One region of the Erwinia billingiae Eb661 genome, then DNA from elsewhere that is predicted to be linked to it. Evidence: predicted binding sites of a transcription regulator. Region 1 holds the regulator's gene; the other holds the start of a gene.
The links. Region 1 encodes CRP, which controls carbon source genes, mostly activating them, when cyclic AMP is high. Its sites were predicted from a motif close to ATGTGANNNNNNTCACAT; they were not measured.
Positions count from the first base shown of each region.

Region 2: the regulator CRP is predicted to act here: its motif matches at 5,866-5,883, upstream of EBC_RS05475 (iron-containing alcohol dehydrogenase).

Region 1 is NC_014306.1:4,622,598-4,630,311, reverse strand. Features, by position in the region: gene EBC_RS22580 (putative adenosine monophosphate-protein transferase Fic) at 1-42, shown strand, start outside; gene EBC_RS22575 (aminodeoxychorismate synthase component II) at 76-654, shown strand; gene argD (bifunctional acetylornithine/succinyldiaminopimelate transaminase) at 736-1,953, shown strand; gene EBC_RS22565 (YccS/YhfK family putative transporter) at 2,021-4,099, opposite strand; gene crp (cAMP-activated global transcriptional regulator CRP) at 4,158-4,790, opposite strand; gene EBC_RS22555 (OsmC family protein) at 5,098-5,508, shown strand; gene EBC_RS22550 (phosphoribulokinase) at 5,548-6,417, opposite strand; gene EBC_RS22545 (creatininase family protein) at 6,596-7,393, shown strand; gene EBC_RS22540 (LysR family transcriptional regulator) at 7,427-7,714, opposite strand, start outside.
Region 2 is NC_014306.1:918,072-925,785, forward strand. Features, by position in the region: gene EBC_RS05455 (MFS transporter) at 1-1,204, opposite strand, end outside; gene EBC_RS05460 (MFS transporter) at 1,294-2,613, opposite strand; gene EBC_RS05465 (phosphoglycerate dehydrogenase) at 2,698-3,648, opposite strand; gene EBC_RS05470 (dihydrodipicolinate synthase family protein) at 3,701-4,585, opposite strand; gene EBC_RS05475 (iron-containing alcohol dehydrogenase) at 4,603-5,751, opposite strand; gene dtnK (D-threonate kinase) at 5,956-7,263, shown strand; gene EBC_RS05485 (D-threonate 4-phosphate dehydrogenase) at 7,256-7,714, shown strand, end outside.

The sequences.
Region 1 (7,714 bases):
GCGTTTGGCAAAGTGGTAAACGAACGGCCGGAAAGTGCGTAGAATAGCGCGGTCCTGATCCCGCCCGGAGCCACCATGCTACTGCTTATCGACAACTACGACTCATTTACCTGGAACCTTTACCAGTACTTTTGCGAGCTGGGCGCCGAGGTTGAAGTCCACAGGAATGATCGGATCACCCTTGAGCAGATCGCGGCGCTACAGCCCGAACATTTGGTGATTTCTCCGGGGCCCTGCACGCCTGACGACGCGGGGATTTCTCTGTCGGCTATCCGCGCCTTCGCCGGAAAGCTGCCGATTCTGGGCGTCTGCCTGGGGCATCAGGCGATTGCCCAGGCGTTTGGCGCGCGCGTGGTGCGGGCGCGCGAAGTGATGCACGGGAAAGTCTCCGCCATTGAACACAACGATGGCGGCGTGTTTGCCGGGCTGAATCATCCGCTCACCGTCACCCGCTACCATTCGTTGATTGTGGAAAACGGCTCGCTGCCCGATGATTTTGAAATCACCGCCTGGACCCTCGCAGACGGGCAACCGGACGAGATTATGGGCTTCCGCCATCGCCATTTGCCGCTGCAGGGCGTGCAGTTCCATCCGGAAAGTATCCTTAGCGAGCAAGGGCATCAGCTGCTGGCGAATTTTCTCGCGCGTAAATAAATTGCCTTTGAGTGATTTATTATGCATATTTTATGATTATAATTTCACTTTCCTGCAACGTTACAAATGATGAGGTAGTCAATGGCAGCGGATAAATTAGCGGTAACGCGGGCGACATTTGATGAAGTGATATTGCCTGTTTATGCACCAGCGCAGTTTGTGCCAGTGAAAGGCAAAGGGAGCCGTGTCTGGGATCAGCAGGGCAAAGAGTACATCGATTTTTCCGGTGGGATTGCGGTCACCGCGCTGGGACATTGCCATCCGGTGCTGGTGGAAGCGTTAAAAACGCAGGGTGAAACCCTCTGGCACACCAGCAATGTGTTCACTAACGAACCCGCACTGCGCCTTGCCAGCAAGCTGATCGCCGCCACCTTCGCCGAGCGCGTGTTCTTCGCAAACTCCGGTGCTGAAGCCAATGAAGCCGCCTTCAAGCTGGCCCGCTATTACGCCTCTAAACGCCATTCGCCGTACAAAAGCAAAATCATCGCTTTCCACAACGGCTTCCATGGCCGCACGCTGTTTACCGTTTCTGTCGGTGGCCAGCCGAAATATTCTGACGGCTTTGGCCCGAAACCTGCCGATATCGTGCATGTGCCGTTCAATGACCTGGATGCGGTCAAAGCGGTCATTGACGATCACACCTGCGCCATCGTGGTTGAGCCGATTCAGGGTGAAGGCGGCGTGATGCCCGCGACCGTTGAATTTATGCAGGGGCTGCGCAAACTCTGTGACGAACATCAGGCGTTGCTGGTACTGGATGAGGTGCAGAGCGGTATGGGTCGCAGCGGCAAGCTGTTCGCCTATGAGCATTACGGCGTGACGCCCGATATCCTCAGCACCGCGAAAGCGCTGGGCGGCGGTTTCCCGGTCAGTGCGATGCTGACCACCAACGAAATTGCCTCCACCATGTCGCCAGGCGTGCACGGCACCACCTACGGCGGAAATCCGCTGGCCTGTGCCATTGCCGAAGCCGCGCTGGATATCATCAATACCGAAGCGGTGTTGAGCGGGGTGGAAACGCGTCGTGAGCAGTTTGTCACCGCGCTGAAAGCGCTGGACGCGAAGCTGGATCTCTTCAGCGACATTCGCGGTAAAGGGTTGCTGATTGGTGCGGCGCTGAAGCCACAACATGCGGGCAAAGCGCGCGATATTCTGAATGCCGCCGCCGCTGAAGGGGTGATGATCCTGAATGCCGGTACCGATGTGATCCGCTTTGCGCCCTCGCTGGTGATTGAGCCGACCGACATTGAAGAAGGCATGGCGCGCTTCGCCAAAGCCGTCGAAAAAGTCCTGTCTTAACCGACAAAAACGGGAGCTGAGTGGCTCAGCTCCCGATCCGCGCCTGCCGTTCTCCGCACCATTCTGCTTACGTCGACTTCCTTAACCGTCGGGACAACCAGCGCCCATGATGCGGCCGCGCGCTCCACGCCAGTGACGAGATGGTGTGCATCACGCTGAGGTGCCCCAGGATCCGCTTCACATGCCTTTCCAGGATGGTCACCGGCCCCTGATTCAACTCCATCTGCGTATCCAGCACGTTCGCTTCTGAGCTCGGCCCGTCATACTCCAGCCGCTGTTGGCAACGCTGCAACGCAACCTCACAGGCCTGCAGATAACGCTCCGCCAGCGACGAGGTCAGCATGGTGTGTTCCCGCGCCAGCGTGGTCATGGCATTGATATGCTCGACGATAAACTGGCTGTGCGTCACCCACAGTTTCATATCCGCCAGATAGCTGGGATCAAAGCCTGGCTCCTGCATCGACTGATTGAGCGAGTTGAACAGGGCGTTGTGCGCCTGATTAACGCGGATACGCTGATAGGCCAGCTTCACCGGGTCCTGTTCATTCCCCAGCAATAACCGCAGCGCATCCTGATAGGTTTCCAGCGCGTCATGCGCATTCTGCCGCAGCAACCCGCTTTGCCATTGCGGCCACAACCAGATGGTGCCGCCGAAGGCAATCAGGCAACCCATCAGCGTATCCAGTAAACGCGGCAGCAGGAAGTCTGCGCCGTTAAGCGAGAGCAGCTGCAACGAATACACTGCGGTGACCGTAAAGCCAATCATCGCAAAGCCGTAGAATTTACGGATAAACAGGTAGCTGATAAGGGTAATGGCTAGCATCACCAGCAGCACGATGGATTCGGGTGCCTGCAGGCGCAAGGTCACCGCGGCAATCACCAACCCGGCCAGCGTGCCCAGCGCACGGTGCTGGATGCGGACGCGCGTTGCGCTGTAACCGTTCTGGCTGACAAACATGACCGTCATCAGGATCCAGTAGGGTTTGGGCAGATTAAAGAACAGCGCCAGCGAACTGGCAAAGGTCAGCATCACCGCAAAGCGGGCGGCGGTGCGCAAGGCGGCCGATTTCAGCGACAAATAGCTTTTGATGGCCGGCAGCAGCGGCAGTCGGCGCTGCCGGTCAGCCATCAAATCGCGCTGATAAAGGGGACGCTGGGTACGCAGCACCCGACCAATCCGGCTGAAGTGGTAATAGCAGAAGGTGCCCACCGGGTTATCCGGATTCTGCCGTGAGATCTTCTCCAGCGCCTGAAGCTGCTTATCCATGGTGAAGCGCTCGGGCAGCTTGTGGTAAAGGATATCGTCGGCCAGTTCACGCAGCCTGGCGGCGATGGTCTGCGCGTTCCAGCGGATCACCGCTTCGGCATGGCTTTGCTCCACCAGCTTTTGCACTTCTTCCGGCTGATGCAGGCTGACGGAGATGTGCTCCTGCAAATCTAGCGCGATTTGAAACGCGCGGGTCAGCCGCTTGTGGTGATTGTTGTTGGTGGCTGACAGCATATGCATCTGCTGATAGCAGGTGGTGATCAGGTCGACCGCTTTTTGCTGGCGCGCCAGCAGCGGAGGCAGGGCTTTCTCCGGATCGGTGAGTTTGGTCAGCAGGGTGTATTTCGCTTCGCAGTAACCCGCCAGCTCGCGATAGAGCAGGCTTAAGGTTTCCCGCAGCGGCTGCTCTTTCCACAGCCAGAACCAGACCCAGTTGAACACGCCGTACCAGATGGTGCCGAGCACGTAGAGCATCGGCGGTTCCCACACCGGCATGCGTCCTGCCAGGCTAAGGGTGAAGATTGCGGCTATCAGCGAGCCGGGCAGCAGGCGGCCATGCAGCGGGCTGATTTCACCGGTGACGCCCAGCAGCATCGCCATCGAAAACAGGATCACGGGCAGGGGAACGTGGTGACCGGCAAGATACTGGATCAGGAAACTGCTGAAGGCAAACAGGCTTCCGCCAACGATCAGGCGTTTGAAAAAGCGCTTATGAGGAGTATCAAGGCCAGCGAGGTTGCAACAGGCAGGGACTAAGGAAAACAGCAACCCTTTTTGCAAGTCGCCCAGTAGCCATCCCATCGCTACCGGTAAACAGAGCACCAGCGTCTGGCGCAATGCGTAGTTGATCTCCGGGTGATAAATCAGTCGACGCCACATCACTCCACACCAAATAAAAAGGCGCAACACCAGGTGTTGCGCCGTGGATCAGAGCCGATTAGCGAGTGCCGTAGACAACGATAGTTTTACCGTGTGCCGAGATCAGGTTCTGATCTTCCAGCATCTTCAAAATGCGTCCCACTGTTTCACGAGAACAGCCAACGATTTGCCCAATTTCCTGGCGGGTGATCTTGATCTGCATCCCATCCGGGTGCGTCATGGCGTCCGGTTGTTTTGCCAGGTTCAGCAAGGTCTGCGCGATGCGACCCGTCACATCGAGGAAAGCTAAATTGCCCACTTTCTCAGAAGTGACCTGCAAGCGATTCGCCATCTGTGCAGACAGGCGCATCAGAATGTCAGGGTTAACCTGGATCAGCTGACGGAATTTTTTGTAAGAGATTTCAGCCACTTCACAGGCTGTCTTCGCGCGTACCCACGCGCTACGCTCCTGACCTTCTTCAAACAGGCCAAGCTCGCCAATAAAGTCGCCCTGATTGAGGTAAGACAGGATCATCTCTTTGCCTTCTTCATCCTTGATAAGCACCGCTACTGAACCTTTGACGATATAGTAGAGGGTTTCTGCCTTTTCACCCTGATGAATCAGCGTGCTCTTGGATGGATACTTATGAATATGGCAATGAGACAGGAACCATTCAAGTGTCGGGTCTGTTTGCGGTTTGCCGAGAACCATTCGCTGTTATCCTCTGTTGTAATCGTGCCTAAATACAGGGGCAGAGTTCCCTGCCAGGCGTTGAAATAGTCAAGCGTTTCCCATCAGGAAATTTATTCGGGCCTCTGTTAAAAGCCTGGCTCGTTATGCGATTCGTTTCGTCGTGCCTGTAGAGTACTGACGAAAATATTACAGCTTTGTTTGTAGCACAGCTTTCAACGAGTGTCTTGTGTTGTCTCGCTTCAGCATAGTGCGAAAATTGCCGCATTGCCGTTTTTCTGCCTAAAGCGTAATCTGGCGATAACTGAATGAATTAGAGGAAATTGTTATGCAGGCTCGAGTCAAGTGGGTTGAAGGGTTAACGTTTTTGGGAGAATCCTCATCCGGGCATCAGGTTCTGATGGACGGAAATGCGGGCGATAAAGCCCCGAGCCCGATGGAGATGGTGTTGATGGCCGCGGGCGGATGCAGCGCAATCGACGTGGTTTCCATTCTGCAGAAGGGCCGCCACGACGTAAAGGATTGCGAAGTGAAGCTCAGCTCCGAACGCCGTGAAGAGGCCCCGCGCCTGTTCACCCACATCAATCTGCACTTTATCGTCACCGGCGTGGCCTTAGGCGATAAAGCGGTGTCGCGTGCCGTCGATCTCTCCGCGGAGAAATATTGCTCGGTGGCACTGATGCTGGGCAAGGGCGTGGAAATCACCCACAGCTATGAAGTGATTGAGTTACCGGCGTAAGTCATCCCATCGCCGCCCTAAGCCCCGTGCCCGCGGGGCTTACTCTATTTTCTTACCCTGGATCAGACGCTTCACCAGCGGCCCCATAATCAGCTCCATCGCCAGCCCCATCTTGCCGCCCGGCACCACCAGCGTATTGATGTGCGAGATAAAGGATCCCTGCAGCATCGACAGCAAATACGGGAAGTCGATATCTTCCAGCGCCTGGAAATGGATCACCACAAAGCTTTCATCCAGCGACGGGATACCGCGCGCCGCGAACGGGTTAGAGGTATCCACCGTCGGCACGCGCTGGAAGTTAATGTGCGTGCGGGAGAACTGCGGCGTAATAAAGTTGATGTAATCCTCCATGGATCGCACCACCGAATCCATCACCGCTTCGCGTGAGTGGCCGCGTTCGCTGGTATCGCGCACCAGTTTCTGGATCCACTCCAGGTTAACGATCGGTACCACGCCAACCAGCAAATCAACCTGCTGCGAGACATTGTTCTGCGGCGTCACCACGCCACCATGCAGCCCTTCATAAAACAGCACGTCGGTCGGTTCCGGCAGGGGTTGCCACGGCGTAAAGGTTCCCGGAACCTGATTCCAGGGTACCGCTTCATCATAGGTGTGCAGATATTTGCGGGATTTGCCGCTGCCTGACCGGCCATATTCCGCGAAGGTCTGTTCGAGCAGGGCGAAGTCATTGGCTTCCGGGCCGAAATAGCTGATATGGCGGCCCATATCGCGCGCTTTACGGATCGCCATATCCATTTCAGGACGGGTATAACGGTGAAAGCTGTCGCCTTCGACTTCGGCGGCATGCAGATTCAGCTGCTGGAAAATTTTTCTGAAGGCCAGGCTGGTGGTGGTGGTTCCCGCCCCGCTGGAGCCGGTGACGGCAATAACCGGATGTTTGGCTGACATGCGCATACCTCCCTGAGTAAAGTCACATCGATCACGCATTGGTACCATGTTTCGCGCACGGGTGTCATCTTTGCCACTCTCTGATGCCAAAAAAGCAACGCTGCGCCGCATTTTTGCTGCTTCAATTCGGCCACGAATATCCGCAGACTGACAAAAATGATGCAGGAGAAGGTGCCAGATGAATATGCCGTCGTCACGCTGGTGGTGGGATCTTTCCACCCGAGAATTCAGTGAGCTGGACATGGATAAAGTGATCGCGGTGCTGCCGATTGGCGCCGTCGAGCAGCATGGTCCGCACCTGCCGGTCCGGGTGGATGCCGCCATCAACGCGGGCATTATTGCGCGCGCGGTCGAGTTAATGCCGGCGGATTTGCCGGTACTGATCCTCCCGGCGCTGCCGGTGGGGAAATCCGATGAGCACCTCAATTTTCCCGGCACCTTAACCCTTCCTTATGAGGTGTTGGGTAAAGTCTGGTTTGAGGTGGCGAAAAGCGCCTGGCGTGCCGGGATCCGTAAACTGATTTTCTGGAATTCCCATGGTGGGCAACCGCAGCTGATGGAAATCGTCTGTCGCCAGCTGCGCATCGAACTCGATCTGTTTGCGGTCGGCGCCAGCTGGTTCCGCACCATTGATTCTTCCGACCTGTTTAGCGCGGAGGAGTTACAGCACGGCATTCACGGCGGGGAGTCCGAAACCAGCGTGATGCTGCATCTGCACCCGGATTTGGTGCAGATGGACTATGCGCAGAACTTTGTTTCCGCCTCGGTGGCGCTGGCGGAAACGGGCGGTATTCTGACCCCGGAAGGCGGCGTCGGCTTTGGCTGGATGGCGGAAGATCTGCATCCGTCCGGCACCACCGGCAATGCGGCGGCGGCAGATGCTGAACGCGGTAAGATTGAAACCGATCGGGCGGCTGAGGCCCTGATCCGGCTGATTGAGGAAGTGCAGGCTTATCAACCTCCTTTCCAGCGCTAAAGGTCCACGGGCGTTGTCTTCGCGGCAACGCCGTTACGCCATCTGTCCCATCATCACTTTGATGGTTTCTGCCAGCACGCTGCCGATCGCGCTGGTGCCCCGGTCGTGACCAATCAGCATCAGCGTTTGTGCCTGCTGCGACAGTTCACGTACCGGGATATACATCAAACGCCCGCTGCGCAGATCGAATTCGATATCAAACGGCGTTAAAAAGGTCAGCGCCTGATCGAACATCGCCGCCTGGCGCATCACTTCGATTGAGTTGGTTTCAATTACCGGATGCACGGTGACCATCGCCCGGGCAAACAGCTCATTCAGATA
Region 2 (7,714 bases), 1.4 Mb from region 1:
AGTGGGTGAACTGCATCAGTACGCCAATCAGGATCGGTGAAATGATCCCCGCCAGATTGGCTGCCATATTTTGAATGCCGCCGATGGTGGCTACGTTCGCCCGGTTGGGAGCGACATCGGAAGGCAGCGCCCATAAAGCGGCAGAAGCAAAGGTCGCGGCAAAGTTAGCAAAGCACAGTGCGCTAAGTGCGAGGGTGACGGTAGGAGAGAAGGCCGCAAGGCCAATGACCGCGCTCCCCAACATCCCGCCGACCAGCGGTATTTTCCGCGCGGTGGTTAATGACACGCCACGTTTTACCAGGCCATCAGACAATAAACCGCCACACCAGCCGCCGATGATTGCGGCAATCCCTGGCAGCATTCCCAGCAGGCCAAACTTCATCAGCGACAGATGGAAGGTTTCCACCAGATAAGTAGGGAACCAGGTGAAAAAGAAGTAGGAGACAAAGTTGATACAAAAGAACCCGGCCATCATCGCCTGCACGGTGCGCTGGCTTAGCAGTTGGCGAATGCTCATCGGCGCACCGGTCTGCGGATCCTGATTGGCCTCAATATACTCAACTTCCGCTCTGCTGACGGTTTTGTGATCCTGCGGATCGCGATACCAGTAATACCAGCCCGCGGCCCAGACCATCGCGATCAAACCGGAGATAACAAAGGTCATGCGCCAGCCGACCAGGGCGATCAGGAAGGAGATGATCGGGATCGCCAGCGTGCCGCCGATCTTGCTGCCATTGTTAAAGGTCGCGGCGGCGAAGCTCCGTTCCTGGCGAGGGAACCAGCGGGTGACGGTTGAGGAACTGGCCGGATAGCTTGGGGCTTCTACGGCACCCAACACAAAGCGAAAGCCTACCAATGACGCGAGACCGCTGGCCAGACCGCAAGCTGCCGTGGCTAAGCCCCAGCCGAGGCTACTCACCGCAAAGGTGATCCTTGGTCCAAGCTTATCGACCAGCCAGCCTCCCGGCAGTTGGAAAAGGACATAGCTCCAGAAAAAAGCGGAGAGCAGCAGGCCGCTGTCGGTGCTGGAAAGCTGCAGGTCATGGGACATAAAAGGGATGGCCACGCTCATTGCCGCGCGGTCAATGTAGTTGATGGCGATGCCAACAGAGAGCACGGTCAGAATAACGAACCGCATTTTCCCGGTAGATTGGGTTGCACTTGCCTTATCAAGAACAGCATTCTCATGAGAATTAATCGACATGATCGGCTCCGGTACAGGATATTTTTATTGTTTTTTAACGACGGTTCCCTCTCCCCTCATGGCTGAGGGAGGAGGGAACGGGCCTCGGGTCAGACTCTTCCCGCAGACAGCTGAGGGGAATTTGCGGTCTCGTTGTCCTCAATGGGCTCAACGTTACCCATCAGGAACAGGTAGTTAATGATGCCGATCACCACCAGGGCAGCGGAAAACACCAGCGCCCAGGTGAAGGAACCGGTGGCGGCAACAATGGCACCGGTGACAATCGGACCAATGGCGCCGCCCATATTTGAGACGGTGTTTTGCAAGCCAGCGACAATTGAAACGCTGTTTTCGGGCGCGACATCACCAGGCAGCGCCCAGACCTGAGATGCGGCGACGGTGGTGCCCGATTTGGCGATGCACAGCAGTAGCACCGTCATAAACACCGAGTCGGTAAACGGGGCGAAGCCGATACAGAGCGCCATTAAAAGGCCGATGGTCAGGAACAGTTTACGGGTGGCGGTCAGGGACAGGATCTTCTTGTGCACGATGCGATCTGACGCCCAGCCAGCCAGCACCTCAATCACCATACCGCATAGCAGTGGCAGCGCGGCGACCATACCCATCTTGATGAAATCCATGCCTTTCTCTTTCACCAGGTAGGTTGGCAGCCAGGTAATAAAGAAGTAAGAGGTATAGTTGATGGTGAAGAAGCCAATACACATCGCCCAAATATTGCGGTAGCGCAGCAATTTGTACCATTTCATCGGTCGGACATTTTTATCGCCATGCTTACGCAGTTGTCCATCGCGGATCAGGCTGATCTCCTGCCGGCTAATATGCTTATGATCTTCCGGGTTTTCCGAATAGATAAAGTACCAGGCAATCACCCACAGCAGGCCCACAGCACCGATGATCATAAAGGTCAGACGCCAGTCCACGGCATAGATCATCCAGACGATCAGCGGCATGGCAACGGCACCGCCGAATTTTGAGGCGCTGTCGAACAGACCTGAAACCGTGGCGCGCTCCTTATCCGGGAACCAGCGTGCGGTGATACCGGCATTACTTGGGTAAGCCGCCGCTTCACCAACCCCCAGTGCCAGACGTAAGGCGAGCAGTGATTTAAAGCCGGTTGCCAACCCCATCACCGAGGTGGCGATGGACCACCAGGCAACGGCAATCCCCAGCCCTTTTTTCTGGCCGTAGCGATCGGCAAACCAGCCCGCCGGGATTTGCAGCAGCGAATACGACCAGAAAAATGCGGCCATAATAAAGCCCATCATTTCCGGATCCAGACTGAGCTCATCGATCAGATGCGGTGCCGCAGCCGATAGCACGGTGCGGTCAATATAGTTAATGGCGATTGCCAGCCACATCAGGCCTGCAATCCACCAGCGAATACGGGTGTTACCTGCTTGAGTCTTCATAGTGATAGCCCGGTACAGAGGTGATTAATGGCCGAATCAGGGTTCGGCTTCTTGGGTCGGGACGAACGCGATGCCCGGTTTTTTTTATAACGAGTTCATGATGTTGACAGGTCTTGACTGCTCTTTGACACACTGCACGATTTGCTGCACGCAGCGTTCGCCAATCGCGCTGATCGCCCCGTCGGTATAACCTGCGATATGCGACGTGGGGATAAAGTTCGCCAGAGAAAAAAGGGGATGTTCGCTCAGAGGCTCGTGATCAAAGACATCGGCAGCCGCGCCAGCAATCACGTTGTCTGCCAGGGCCTGATACAGATCCGTTTCGCTGACTACGCCACCGCGTGAGACGTTGAACAGAAAGGCGGACTTTTTCATCTTGCGCAGACGCTCAGCATCAAACAGGTTGCGGGTTTCATCGGTGAGCGGCGTATGCAGCGTGATGAAATCGCTCTCTTCGGTCAGCCGATCCATCGAAACAAACGCGATGTTGTGTTCGGCAGCAAAGGTCTTATCCGGATAAAAATCAAAGGCCAGCACGCGCATATTGAAACCGCTTGCCCTGAGTGCAACCTGCTTACCGATATTGCCCAGGCCGATAATGCCCAGCGTTTTGCCGTAGACATCGGTGGCGAAAATGCGCGGCCAGTGGCCTGCACGGGTTTCTACCGCCGCCGTCGTCACCTGACGTGCGGCATTCAGGATCAGCGCAAAAGCGAAGTCCGCTACCGCATGCTTATTGGCATCAGGCACGTTAGTGACATAAATGCCTCTGGCTTGCGTGGCCTTCAGGTTAATGTTATCGACGCCAACACCGTGCTTGCAGACGATCTTTAACTGCGGCGCGCGATCCAGCAGCGCGTCATTGACTTCGGTAAAGGCCACGATCATTGCGACGGTGTCGGTGAGGTGCGGTTCGAGCGCGCTCAGCGGGGCATCTGCTGGCAGAGTAATCAGCTCAAAACCCTGGGCCTGCAAATCGCGGATCGGCTGCGCATCGTATTTGGCAAATGAGGGTGAGGTACAAATCACTTTCATCATGGTTTCCTTGGTGTGAATGCGGGCAACGCCTGCGCGGTGCCGCTCAAAATTATTGCGTGTACTGGGTGACGATCTGGCGAATACGCTGCTCTTCTTCTGCGCTGAAGCACACGGCATAGCGGCTTTCACCGACATCATGGCCCATTAGCGCGACGGCTTTTTTCACCGCCGCAGGGGAGAACCCGACGCTATAGAGATCGGTGCGCAACCCGGTGACGTTTTCCTGCGCCTTGCGGGAACCGTCGATATCCCCGGCGTTGAAGCGCGCCCAGATCGCGTTAATTTCTTTTGGTGCGACGTTGGCCAGCCCGGAAATACAGGCGGAGCATCCTTCAATAAAGCCCTGATGGATCAGTGAATCCGGTCCGTTAAGCACGTTGAAATTCTCAATGCCTTCCGCCGCCTGCAAGAAGCCTTTCAGGCTTTCATAGCTGCCCGCGCTGTCTTTAATGCCGATAATATTCGGGTGCGCGGCGAGCGTGCGCACGGTGGCGGGCTCAAGCGTATTGCCGGTGCGGGCCGGGATGTTGTAGAGGAACACGGGCACATCCAACGCATCGGCTACCGCTCGGTAATGGGCAATCAGCTCTTCCTGCTTGAGCGGCACGAAGTACGGCGTGATCACTGAAACAGCATCGACACCCAGCGCAGCAACCTGCTGACCGAGACGAATGGTTTCACGGGTGGAGATCTCACCAACATGTGCCACTACAGAGGCTGTGCCCGCCACTTCATCCACGCAGGTTTTGGTCACGGCCAGCTTCTCCTGCTCGTTCAGCACAAAGAATTCGCCATTGGTGCCGCCGCAGAAAATACCGTTGCCAGCCGCCAGTTGACGCTGGATCTGCACGCGCATTGCCGCTTCGTTGTAGTCGCCTGCAGCGGTAAAAGGGGTGACGATGGCGGTCAGTACGCCGGTAATTTTTTTACTCATGGTGTCCTCGTAAAGTGTTAGCGATTCTGGGTCGGGAACAGCGTCAGGTAGACGTCTCGCACGTCATTGGCACTGACCGGGGCAGGCACATTTTTCATCAGACGCTGGACGTCCAGCGCGGCCTCAACCAGGTAAGGCAGGTGATCGGAACCAATGCCCAGTTCATCCAGGCTGGCAGGCAGCTTCAGCCGCTTCACCAGCGCGGAGAAGTAGTCGACCAACGCCAGTGATTTCTGTTCATCGCTCAGCGAAAGGTTGGCATCCGGCAGTAGGTCGTAGGCCTGGGCAAATTTGGTTACAGCGGCCGGGCGCACGAAGCGCATACAGGGTGCCAGCAGAATGGCGTTCGCCACGCCGTGAGGAATGTGATATTTGCCGCCCAGCGGGTAGGACATGGCATGAACCAGATGCGTACCGGCATGGGCAATCGCCGCGCCGCCGTAGTAAGACGCCCACAGCATATCCAGCCTTGCTACCAGATTTTCCGGTTCGGCCACGGCGGTTTCCAGGCTGGTAAACAGCTTTTTCAGGCCGATCAGCGCGTAGTTATCGCTGACCGGGTTGGAGACGGTGGCGGTAAAACATTCAATCAGATGGCAAAGCGCATCAATGCCGGTCGAGGAGGCGATATGCGCGGGCATGCTGGTGGTTAGTTCAGGTGCCAGCACGACATAATCCGGTAGCATCACCGGGGAGATGATGCCGACCTTGGTCTCTTTTTCAGGGATAGCTAATATGGCATTCGGCGTGGCTTCAGAGCCGGTGCCGGCAGTAGTGGGGATCAGTAACGACGCCGTGCGGTTCTGCGGTTTTTCACCGTTTAGCAACGCCGCAAGCGTCGGTGCATTTTCCACGCACAACACCGAAAGCAGCTTAGCCACGTCCAGCACGCTGCCGCCGCCCACACCAATGACTAAATCAATGCCCTGGATATCCAGCGTCGCCACAATGGCCGCCACATCATGCTGACTCGGCTCCGGCGGCACGCTGTCGATCATTTTTACCGTCGGCACGGTGTCGCAAATCTGCTTAATCAACGTCTGCACTAAAGGGATGCCGCCGATGTTCTTGTCAGTCACCAACAGGACGTGCTGTCGGTTCTTTAGCAGATAGCCAATATCATTGAGTGTCTGATAGCCACTGATTATTGTGCTGTTAATATTCATTGTCATACCTTGTCTCTGCCCTTGCTTTCCGCTAAGGGTGATTTTATTTCGTCATTTACTCGTCTGAGCCTCACGAGCAGTGCCTAATTTTATAGGACAAATTGATTTTGATTAATTTGATCTTGCTCACATATAATCAATCATGATTGAATATAATCATTATCAGCGAGAGCAATGGGCTTTCCCTCGCATTCAGGAGAAGAGATGACTCAGCGTCTGTGGAAGACACCCGTGCTGGTGGTCGCCGATGACTTTACCGGAGCCAACGATGCGGGAAGCGGGTTGGCGATAGCGGGTGCCAGGGTCAACGTGCTGTTTGCTGTTGAAGCGCAGGCTGAAGCGCACAGTGCCGATGTCTGGGTGATCAACACCGATAGCCGTGCCGCCAGTCCCGGGCTGGCTGCCGGCCGCACCAGAGCAGCCGTGGAGCGTTGGGCCGATATCGCCCGCGAGGGTTGGGTATTTAAGAAGATCGATTCCACCCTGCGCGGGAATCCTGGCGCCGAAATTGAGGCGGCTTTTCGGGCAAGCGGCGCGGCCGTGGGGTTGGTGGTGCCTGCGGTGCCCAGGCTTGGACGAACCACACGGCAGGGAAGCTGCTATATCCATGGCGTGTTGCTGACCGACACCGAATATGCCAGCGATCCTAAAACGCCGCTCAATCATGCGAGCGTACAGGCAAGATTGCTGGAGCAAAGCTCACTGGCCTGCGGAGAGATTACGTTGCAGGACGTTCGCCAGTCCGATCTTCAGGACGTGGTGGCCCGCGCCATAGCGCAGGGGCATCAGTTGCTGGTGGTTGATGCCGAGACCGATGAGGACCTGCAGCGCATTATGCAGGCTGCCTCACTGCTTGAACCGCGCCCGTTACTGGCGGGCGCCGCTGGACTGAGCGATGCGCTAAGCAGGCATCTGGCTGGCGTTCCTGTCGCACCTGCTGTTACGGGCATGGGGAATGCAGGCCCGGTTCTGGCGGTTGTCGGTTCGATGAGTGAAGTTGCCCAGCAGCAGCTTGAGCAGTTGCAAAAACATCATGTGCTGCAACTGATTGATGTCGATATTGAGGCGATTTTTACCGGCCACACGGATTTGACTGCCTTAAGGCAGATGGCGATTGAGGCGATGCGGGCGGGGCAGCACTGCATGATCCGCACCTGTCAGCAGTCCACTCAGCGGCAGGCGATTGCCGGACTGTGCCAGCGTTATAGCCTGAGTCGCCAGCAGTTGGGCGATACGATTTGCGGCTTTCTGGCGACATTAACGCGGCAAGTGCTCGATGAAGTGACGCCGGCAGGTCTGTATCTCTCGGGTGGCGATGTGGCGATTGCGGTGGCGCAGGGATTGGGCGCTGAAGGCTTCCAGATTCACGGACAGGTGGCGGGCTGCGTGCCTTACGGCCATCTGCTGAAAGTAAAAAATGACCTGCTGGTGCTTACCAAGGCCGGCGGCTTTGGTGATGACACCACCCTGGTAGAAGTTTTTCGTTTTATTGAGGAGAAGGCGAGTGAGTAAAATTATTGCGATTACCATGGGCGACCCGGCGGGTATTGGTCCGGAAATTATCATCAAATCACTGGCCGAAGGCGAGCTTTCCGGGGCACCCGCGGTGGTGATCGGCTGTGCCAGTACGCTGCGCCGCATTATGGCGATGGGCATTACGCCTCAGGCGGAGCTGCGGGTGCTGGATAAGGTCGCCGATGCGCACTTTGCGCCGGGCATCATCAATGTTATCGACGAACCGCTTGCCGATCCGGATGCGTTGCAAGCCGGGGTGGTGCAGGTTGCCGCAGGCGATCTGGCTTATCGTTGTGTGAAGCGAGCCACCGAGCTGGCGATGGCCGGTGAAGTGCAGGCCATTGCTACCGCGCCGTTGAATAAAGAGGCGTTGCATTCAGCCGGGCATCTTTATCCCGGGCACACCGAACTGCTGGCTAAGCTGACCGACACCAAAGATTATGGCATG